Regions from separate parts of the Shewanella cyperi genome, predicted to be linked through region 1. Evidence: predicted binding sites of a transcription regulator. Region 1 holds the regulator's gene; the other holds the start of a gene.
The links. The regulator LexA, encoded in region 1, represses DNA repair genes until DNA is damaged. The targets are predictions, from matches to a motif close to TACTGTATNNNNATACAGTA.
Positions count from the first base shown of each region.

Region 2: imuA (translesion DNA synthesis-associated protein ImuA) is a predicted target of LexA. The motif match lies at 2,199-2,218, and genes of this name have one in related genera.

Region 1 is NZ_CP071501.1:3,968,742-3,973,090, reverse strand. It holds gene ctaD (cytochrome c oxidase subunit I) at 1-3, opposite strand, end outside; partial or broken gene coxB (cytochrome c oxidase subunit II) at 22-1,131, opposite strand; gene JYB84_RS17640 (cell division inhibitor SulA) at 1,520-2,026, opposite strand; gene lexA (transcriptional repressor LexA) at 2,023-2,646, opposite strand; gene plsB (glycerol-3-phosphate 1-O-acyltransferase PlsB) at 2,797-4,349, shown strand, end outside.
Region 2 is NZ_CP071501.1:1,915,312-1,919,660, forward strand. It holds gene JYB84_RS08250 (class II glutamine amidotransferase) at 153-941, shown strand; gene JYB84_RS08255 (DUF3108 domain-containing protein) at 962-1,729, opposite strand; gene JYB84_RS08260 (MGMT family protein) at 1,743-2,099, opposite strand; gene imuA (translesion DNA synthesis-associated protein ImuA) at 2,239-2,925, shown strand; gene JYB84_RS08270 (Y-family DNA polymerase) at 2,925-4,349, shown strand, end outside.

The DNA.
Region 1 (4,349 bases):
CATGTATTCCCCCTACTGCCCATGGTTGTTGACGTCGGCGGCCTGCACCGTGTCACCCGTGTGGTTATCCCAGGCATTACGCTCATAAGTGATAACCGCGGCAATTTCCTGAGCGGTGAGCTGTTTGCCAAAGGCTTGCATAGCCGTACCCGTCTTGCCGTTAATCACAATTTCCAGGTGATTGGCGACAGGGCCGGTGGCTATGGGGCTGCCATTAAGCGCGGGGAATACGCCCGCCAAACCTGCACCATTGGGTTGGTGACAGGCAGCACAACGGGCCATGTAAATTTGTTCACCCTGAGCCATGAGGTCATCCATCGACAGGGTTTGTGTCAGCGAGGCTTGGGCTTCCGCCGCTGCCTGTTGAGCAGAGGCTTTCTGGGCCACGAGCCAGTCATCAAACTGGGCTTCGGGCAAGACTTCCACCACTATGGGCATAAAGCCATGCTGCTTGCCGCATAACTCAGCGCATTGGCCCCGGTAGATGCCGGGTTTGTCGATACGGGTCCAGGCCTCGTTGATGAAACCCGGGTTGGCGTCCTTCTTCACCGCAAAGGCAGGCACCCACCAGGAGTGGATAACGTCATCTGAGGTCATCAGGAAACGTATCTTGCGATTGGCAGGCAAGACCAGCGGCTTGTCTACTTCCAGTAAGTAGTTTTCGCCTTTGGCCTCGTTACCTTCGATCTGCTCCATCGGCGTGGACAAGATGCTGTAAAAAGCGATGTCCTGATCGAAATAGCTGTAATGCCATTTCCATTGAGATCCTGTGACTTGCACCGTCAGATCTGCATTGGAAGGGTCTTCCATGGCGATCAGGGTTTTGGTGGCCGGTATGGCCATGGAGATAAGGATAATGAAAGGGATAACCGTCCAGGCTATTTCTACCTTGGTGCTCTCATGAAACTGAGCCGCCACGGCGCCCTTCGACTTTCGGTGGTTGATCATGGCGTAAATCATAGCGCCAAATACCACCACCCCGATGGCGCAGCAGATGTACAGAATCGTCATGTGCAGGTGATATACCCTGCCACTGATTTCTGTCACCCCCTGGGTCATATTCAGCGACATGTCTGCCGCTGCCAATTGCGGTGCCATCAGCACCAGAACACAATACAACAATCGCTTCACAAGACGTCTCCTCTGTCAATTGCGAATCGCAACTACAAAGAAGAGTCACACAGTAAGTCTCTGCTCTATGCAAACTCTTCGGTTCCCAAAAAAGCAACGATGACTTCAAAGTGCGTTGGCGGTTTATCTTGTTCTATCTGTAGCCTACTGCCTTGCTAACCACGCCTGCACCTACAGCTGAATATATCGGTCTGATACACAGAGGGCCGTGGTTAAACAGGGCTCACTGCGACGACATAATCTATCCCGGATATAACAAACTATCGTTGTTACCCTGAACTACATTACTTGCAGTTTAAATATTGATCAAGATCACTTTCTTTTCTAATTAACTGAAAAAATTATTGAAAAAAAGAGCCCCACTGGGGCTCAAGGGGATGGAAGGGGATCAGTGCAGCGGTTGAAACTGGTTGGAAAGGGTCATGGGAATAGCGGCTTGGTGACAAGGATTTCCATGAGAGTGAGCATTTACATCCTGAAATATGACACCCATGGCAACCGCACTCTTGGCAACCAGCTGTAAGCGGCGTTCATCTCTGGGGTCCAGGCTGCTGCTCCAGCAAAGTACCGCACTGGAAGTGCCACTGGTCAGCGCTTTTTCCATGGCCCACAGGGTTTCCACTTCATCCTTGGCATGCACCAGTAAGACTCTGTCCATACGCACGCCGGCCTGGGCCAGGAGGTCTTTGTAGCCTATATTGGGCGGACTGATCAGCACTATCCAACGACCCTGATGACTCAGCTGCGCCAATTGGGGGCACAAGTGCTTTAGTTCGTTACGGCCCTGATCGCTGGTGGTCAGCATGCTGACTTCCGTATTGGCGCCGGCATTGTCAGCGGGCAGGTCGCGCCACAGGCCGGGATGGCGGGGAGCATTACCGAGCAGCTTGTTCATAACCAGTCTCCATTACGGATGACACCGACCGCCAGACCTTCAATGGTCAGACTTTGGCAGCTGAGATCCACCTTTATCGGGGCGTAGGCTTCGTTTTCGGCATGCAGGTAAACCACATTGCCCTTGCGTTCGAAGCGTTTGACCGTCACATCATCTTCAACCCGGGCGACCACCACCTGACCGTTGCGCGGCTGCTGCATCTTGTGTACCGCCAACAGATCGCCTTCGAGTATGCCTATGTCCTTCATACTGTCGCCCCGAACCCGCAGTAAAAAGTCGGCCTGGGGGCGGAACATGGCTGGATCCACCTGGTAATACTGCTCCACGTGTTCCTGGGCCAAAATAGGCTCACCGGCCGCCACCTGACCTATCAGCGGCAATCCCTGATGCTCAGCGTCTTCATGTTCGTCGCCCGCAAGACGAATACCGCGGGAGGTGCCGGGCATAATTTCAATACAGCCCTTCTTGGCCAGTGCCTTGAGATGTTCTTCGGCGGCATTGGCACTTTTGAAGCCCAAACGTGTGGCAATTTCGGCACGGGTTGGCGGCATACCGGTATCGGCGATATTGCGTTTGATCAGGTCCAGTATTTCAGCCTGGCGCGGTGTCAGCGGTCTCATACTCATTCCTGTTTTTCTATACAGTTACTGTTAGTATATACAGTATTTTAAACAGCGCAAGTATTAACCAGTGTTTAGATTATTGGCACTGTGACTGTGTGGTCTGATATTCTATGCGGCTAACGAAGTGGCCAAGATTGCTGAAGAAGAATGTCAACCCAAGACTCGCTGTGGTATAGAACCCTCCGCTGGATCCAGAAAAAACTGGTGCACACCATAGTGGTGCCCCAGGAGCCTTTTGCCGATCTTAATCTTGATGCGGCACGCCCCCTGGTTTACGTCATGAAAACCGAATCGGTAAGTGATATTGCCGCCCTGAGTGAAGTCACCGCCAAGTTTGGCTTGCCAAGCCCCTATGAGCCCCTGCACGTGAATGGTTTGAGCAGTCCGAGGGTGGTTTGCCTTGAGGGGGCAAAACCCCTGTTTGGGCAGCGTCAGGGCAATGAACCCTTCCTCAATGCTTTTATGCAGTTACTGTCTGTCCATAAGCAAAAGCCGGAGCTGGATATCCAGCTGGTCCCGGTGAGCCTTTATTGGGGCCGGACTCCGGGCAAGGAAGATGACAGCATGCGCGCGGCATTGCTGGAGCGGGAAAATCCCACCTGGTTGCGCAAGTGCCTGATGATATTGTTCCTCGGTCGTCACAACTTCGTGCAATTTTCCAATGCGGTTTCCCTGCGTTATATGGCCGATGAACACGGCACCGACAAACGCATTGCCCAGAAACTGGCCCGGGTGGCCAGGGTGCATTTCCGCCGTCAGCGCAAGGTGATGACAGGTCCGGCGTTGCCTAATCGTCAGGCCATGTTCCATGCGCTGTTGCAGTCCGATAACCTGAAAAAGGCCATTGCCGAAGAAGCGGCTGCCAAGAAGGTTTCCGAGGCCAAGGCCCGCGAAACGGCTATAGGTTATCTCGACGAGATAGCGGCCGACTATTCGGACAGCCTGGTGCGGGTGGCTGAGCGTATGCTGACCTGGCTGTGGAACAAGCTCTACAGCGGTATCAATATCCGCGGTGCCGAGCAGGTGCGTCAGCTGCACCATGATGGCCATGAAATTGTCTATGTGCCCTGTCATCGCAGTCACATGGATTACCTGCTGCTGTCTTACATTCTTTATTACCAGGGCATGGTACCGCCTCATATCGCGGCGGGCATTAACCTCAACTTCTGGCCGGCGGGACCTTTGTTCCGTCGCGGCGGCGCCTTCTTTATTCGCCGCAGCTTCAATGGCAACAAGCTCTATACCGCAGTGTTCCGCGAATACCTGGATCAGCTGTTTGCCAAGGGCTATTCGGTGGAGTATTTCACCGAAGGTGGCCGTTCACGCACCGGTCGTCTGCTGGCGCCCAAAACCGGCATGCTGGCCATGACGCTTAACAGTGTACTGCGTGGCATAGAGCGTCCGGTCACCCTGGTGCCCGTGTATCTGGGCTATGACCATGTGATGGAAGTGGCCACCTACCACAAGGAACTCAGCGGCAAGAAGAAGCAGAAGGAATCCCTGTGGCAGGTGCTGGGCATCATCCGCAAGTTGCGCAACTTTGGTCAGGGCTATGTGAATTTCGGCGAGCCCATCACCCTGCAATCTTTCCTCAGCGACCGTGTTCCCGAGTGGCGCGGTGCCCTGGATGAGGACCCGGATCAGAAACCTTCCTGGCTGACGCCGGCGGTCAATGCCCTGGCCAATCAGGTGATGACCCG
Region 2 (4,349 bases), 2.1 Mb from region 1:
TGTGTTGCAGTAAAATTAAACCCAAGCGCAAGGGAACACAAGTGATTTTCAAACAATTGTTTAAATTTTTTGGAGGGTCACGGCTTTCCGATAAACAAGCCCAGGGGTTACAATCAGTTAATTGCATTTTTGCTGACAGGGTTTTGGAAAAGATGTGTGAATTGCTGGCCATGAGCGCCAATGTGCCCACAGATATTGTTTTCAGCTTTACCGGCCTGGCCGAACGTGGCGGCGTGACCGGTCCCCATGTGGACGGTTGGGGTATTACTTTTTACGAGGGTAAGGGCAGTCGCACCTTTAAGGATGCCCATCCCTCCAGCCAGTCCCTTATTGCCAGACTGATCAAATCCTATCCCATCAAGAGCGAGGTAGTGATCAGCCACATTCGTCAGGCCAACCGCGGTGAGGTGGCATTGGAAAATACCCACCCCTTCAGCCGCGAGCTGTGGGGTCGCTATTGGACCTATGCCCATAACGGTCAGTTGAGTGATTATCTGCCACATTTTCCCGTCAGCCGCTTCCGACCCGTGGGCGATACCGACAGTGAGTTGGCGTTTTGCTGGTTGCTGGAGCAATTGGTCAAGCGCTTTGGCGATACCCCGCCCGAGGATATGCAGTCGGTGTTTCGTTATGCCGCGGCGTTGGCTGAGCAGATCCGCACCCTGGGTGTCTTTAATATGATCCTCACCGATGGCGAGCACCTGCTGTGTTTTTGCAGCAATAACCTGTGCCACATCACCCGCCGCGCCCCCTTTGGCAAGGCCAAGCTGATAGACACGGACGTGGTCATAGATTTTGACAAGGAAACCACCCCCAAAGACGTGGTGACCGTCATTGCCACCCGGCCGCTGACCGACAACGAGGCCTGGCAGCTGATGACACCGGGGCAGTGGAAGTTGTTTGCCAGGGGTGAGCTTTTGTGTGAGGGGCAGCCGGGCTAATGCCCGCTGCCTGCCAAAGATCAGGACGCGGGACTATTGGCCAGTTGGGGAGGCGTGTCGCTGAACTGGTGGCTCAGCAGTTGGATGTCCAGCTGTTTGTCGCCCTTTTCGAAGTGGGTCAGACGTACTGGCAGATAGGCCAGTGATGGGGCAAACCAGATAAAGGTCTGACGTTTTTTGCTTTTACGAATCACTTCCAGTTTGACCGTGTCATAGCTGCCACTGGCCAGGATCAATTGCTCCTTGCCCACCAGTTTGAACTCGTAATCGTCAATTTCATTGTCCTTAACCAGGCGATACAGCATGTGCTCCTTGCCGGCACTGAGATCCAATCTCAGCTGCAACTGCACCGTCATGGGATCGTACAGTTCGCCCTCGTAGGGCAGTTTGGCTTTTTCATCCTTATAACGGCTGTGTACCACACCTTGGTTCTTGAGAAAGGCGGCCTGCTCATTGAAAGTCGGTCCCGTACCTTCCCGCTGGTGCATAAAGCGCACCGGGGTCAGATTGTTGCCTTCCAGGGTAAATTCGCTGCGGATATGGCGCATGTCGCTCAGCACCAAGAGGCTCAGGCTGGAATCGAATTGGTACTGGTAGAAGTTGCCATCGGGCGGCGGCAGTATGTATCTGGCCTGACCCAGTTCGATGTCACCGTAAAATACCTTGTACTCGGCACTTTGGGGGGCCAGTGGGCTTTGGGCCCAGGCTGCTGGAAGTGCCAGGCTCAGCAGCGCGGTCAGCGCAAACACCAATGCACGCATAAAAGTACGTATATAAGTAGTACGCATAAAACTCCTTGAGTCAGAAAGGCATGGCCATGACCAGAGTCGCCAGATCCGGGCGCCACTCATACTCAGACAAGGCAATCTTGCCCCGGTTCACTGTCACCCCCTCGGCCCGCAGTAATTCCTGCTGCTCACGGAAACCCTCAGTGTCGAGTGGAAAGGAGATTTTGCCCTGGCTATTAATGACTCTATGCCATGGCAGCCCCAGTGCGCAAGGCGCCAGCTTGAGTGCCTTGGAAACGTGGCGGGCCCGGCCAGGCAGGCCGGCATAATCGGCGATCCGGCCATAACTGCAGACCTTGCCCTCGGGGATCATGGCCACTATTAACCAGATTTTTTCGTTCATACCCAGGGTGGGTAAAGAGGAGTCCATGGCTGTTCCCGTGCTGTTGTCCTGTGGCGGCAGTGTAGCGGCTGCCATCCCGGCTGCCTAGTCCTGCAAGGGGCTTGGCGTTTCATGTCTGCTTATCTATACTGTATATAAATACAGTGCTTGATTGATGGGAGCCGATATGGGAGAGCGACAGTCAGTGCATGCCTTGCCATCACTGTTGGCACGCCAGGATATCTGGGTTGGGCAAGAGATAGCGCCGCTGGTGCCCGGCCATGGCAGCGGCTTTGACAGCCTTGATGCCCTGTTGCCTGACCGCGGCTGGCCGCGGCAGGGGTTGTGCGAACTCATCTGTCCCCATCCCGGCCTCGGGGAACTGGCGTTGCTGTCGCCTCTGCTGGCCACGCTCAGCCGGCAAAGCGATGCCCTGATGCTGCTGGTGGCGCCGCCGCTGTTGCCCGTCCCCCAATACCTGTTGCAGCAGGGCATAGCCATGGAGCGGCTTTACTGGGTCGATAGCCTGGATCGCAAGGAGCAGCTGTGGGCCATGGAGCAGGCGCTGAGTAGTGGCGGCTGCCAGCTGGTGCTCGCCTGGCTGACGCACCTGAGTCTGAGTGAGGCAAGGCGTCTGCAACTGGCCAGTGAAAAAGGCCAGAGTCTCGGCATAGTCTGCCTGCCATCCCAGCAAGAGGCCCATCCGGTGCCGCTCAAGCTGGCGCTGGAGCCCGGCGAAGGGGCGCAGGTGCGGCTCCGTCTGCTCAAGCGCCGTGGCGGCGCTGGGGAGGTGTCACTGAACCTGGCGCTCCATGACAGGCTGCTGCCCGCCAATGCACCTGTGGGCCAATTGATCCGGGGACCCTGGGGCTGATGCTGTTTCTGGCGCTGTACCTGCCTCATTGGCAGCTGGACTTTCTGCGCTATCGCCACGGTCTGGACTCATCCCGGGCCATGGTGCTGTACGACCCCGCCAAAGCCCGCATTGTGAGTCGCTGTGATATCGCCCGCGCGGCCGGTATAGCGCCGGGTCAGAGCATGGCTACCGCAGCCCTGCTGGCCCCGGCGCTGGAGGCCTTTCCCGGGTCGGCGGCTCTGGCGCAGCAGGCGCGGGAATTTCTTTGTCGCCAGGCCTACAGTTTCAGTGCCCGGGTGGTGCCCCCGGGGCAGGAGGGCCTTTGCCCCGACAGCCTGCTGCTGGAAGTGGGGTCCATGGTGCAGATCTTCGGCGGTCTCCCGCCCTTGCTGTTGGCTTGTCGCCGCCGCTTCGAGACGCTGGGGTTCAGCGTGTCCCTGGCGCTGGGGCCCACGCCGCTGTCGGCCCAGTTGCTTGCCCGTTACTGCCCCTTGACTGCATACGGCTTTGGCAGTGGTGCTGACAGTGGCTCAGGCAGTGGCTCAGGCAGTGGCTCAGGCAGTGGCTCCGGCAGTGGTTCCAGAGGGGGCTGGTGGCCGCCGGAGTCCAAATACCTTACCGCCGCCGATGCCGCACAAGCGCCGCCAAACGATTTCGCAGCGCAGGCAAAAGCGCTGACAAGGGCGCTGGGATCCGTGCCGGTTGAGATGCTGCCGCTGGACGATGACAGCCTGGCGCGTCTTGCCGGCATGGGCATAGTGCAACTGCAAACGCTGCTGGCGTTGCCCGCCGCCGAGCTTGGGATCCGCTTCGGCCCCGGGCTGCCCGGGCTGCTGGCCAGGATCCGGGGCGATCTGCCCCAGCCCCTGGAGTATTACCGCTTGCCGGAGCATTACAGGCACAAGCAGGAGTTGCTGTTCGAAGCCTGTGAATTGCAGGGACTGGTGTTTGTGCTGGGGCGCATGTTTACCGAACTGGCCCTGTACCTGCGCCAGCGGCAGTTGGCGCTGCAACAGCTGACGCTGAGCCTGCATTACCGGGATCCGGACACCGCCCCTTTGCAACTGGAGCTGAGCTATCCCTTTGCCGAGTATCAGGCCGAGGCGCTGCTGAGTCTGTGCCGGCTGCAACTGGAACGCCACAGCCTGAGTCAGCCCGTGGTGGCCCTGACCCTGGCGGCCAGGCGCTTTGTTCCCAGACGCCAGTTGACCAAGAGCCAGGGGCTGATGGCCAAAGAGCAGCAGCAGGAGATCCTGCTGGCGCGGCTGGAGGCAAGGCTTGGGGCCCGGAGCCTGAAGCGCCTCAGTTTCCGGGATGCCCTGTTGCCGGAATCCGCCTGGCAGGCACACGCTGCCGGGGAACCCTGCAAGGGTGGCGGACTCAGTTCCAGACAAAGACTGGCCTGTCGCCCGGCCTGGCTCTTGCCTGCGCCGAGCCCCATT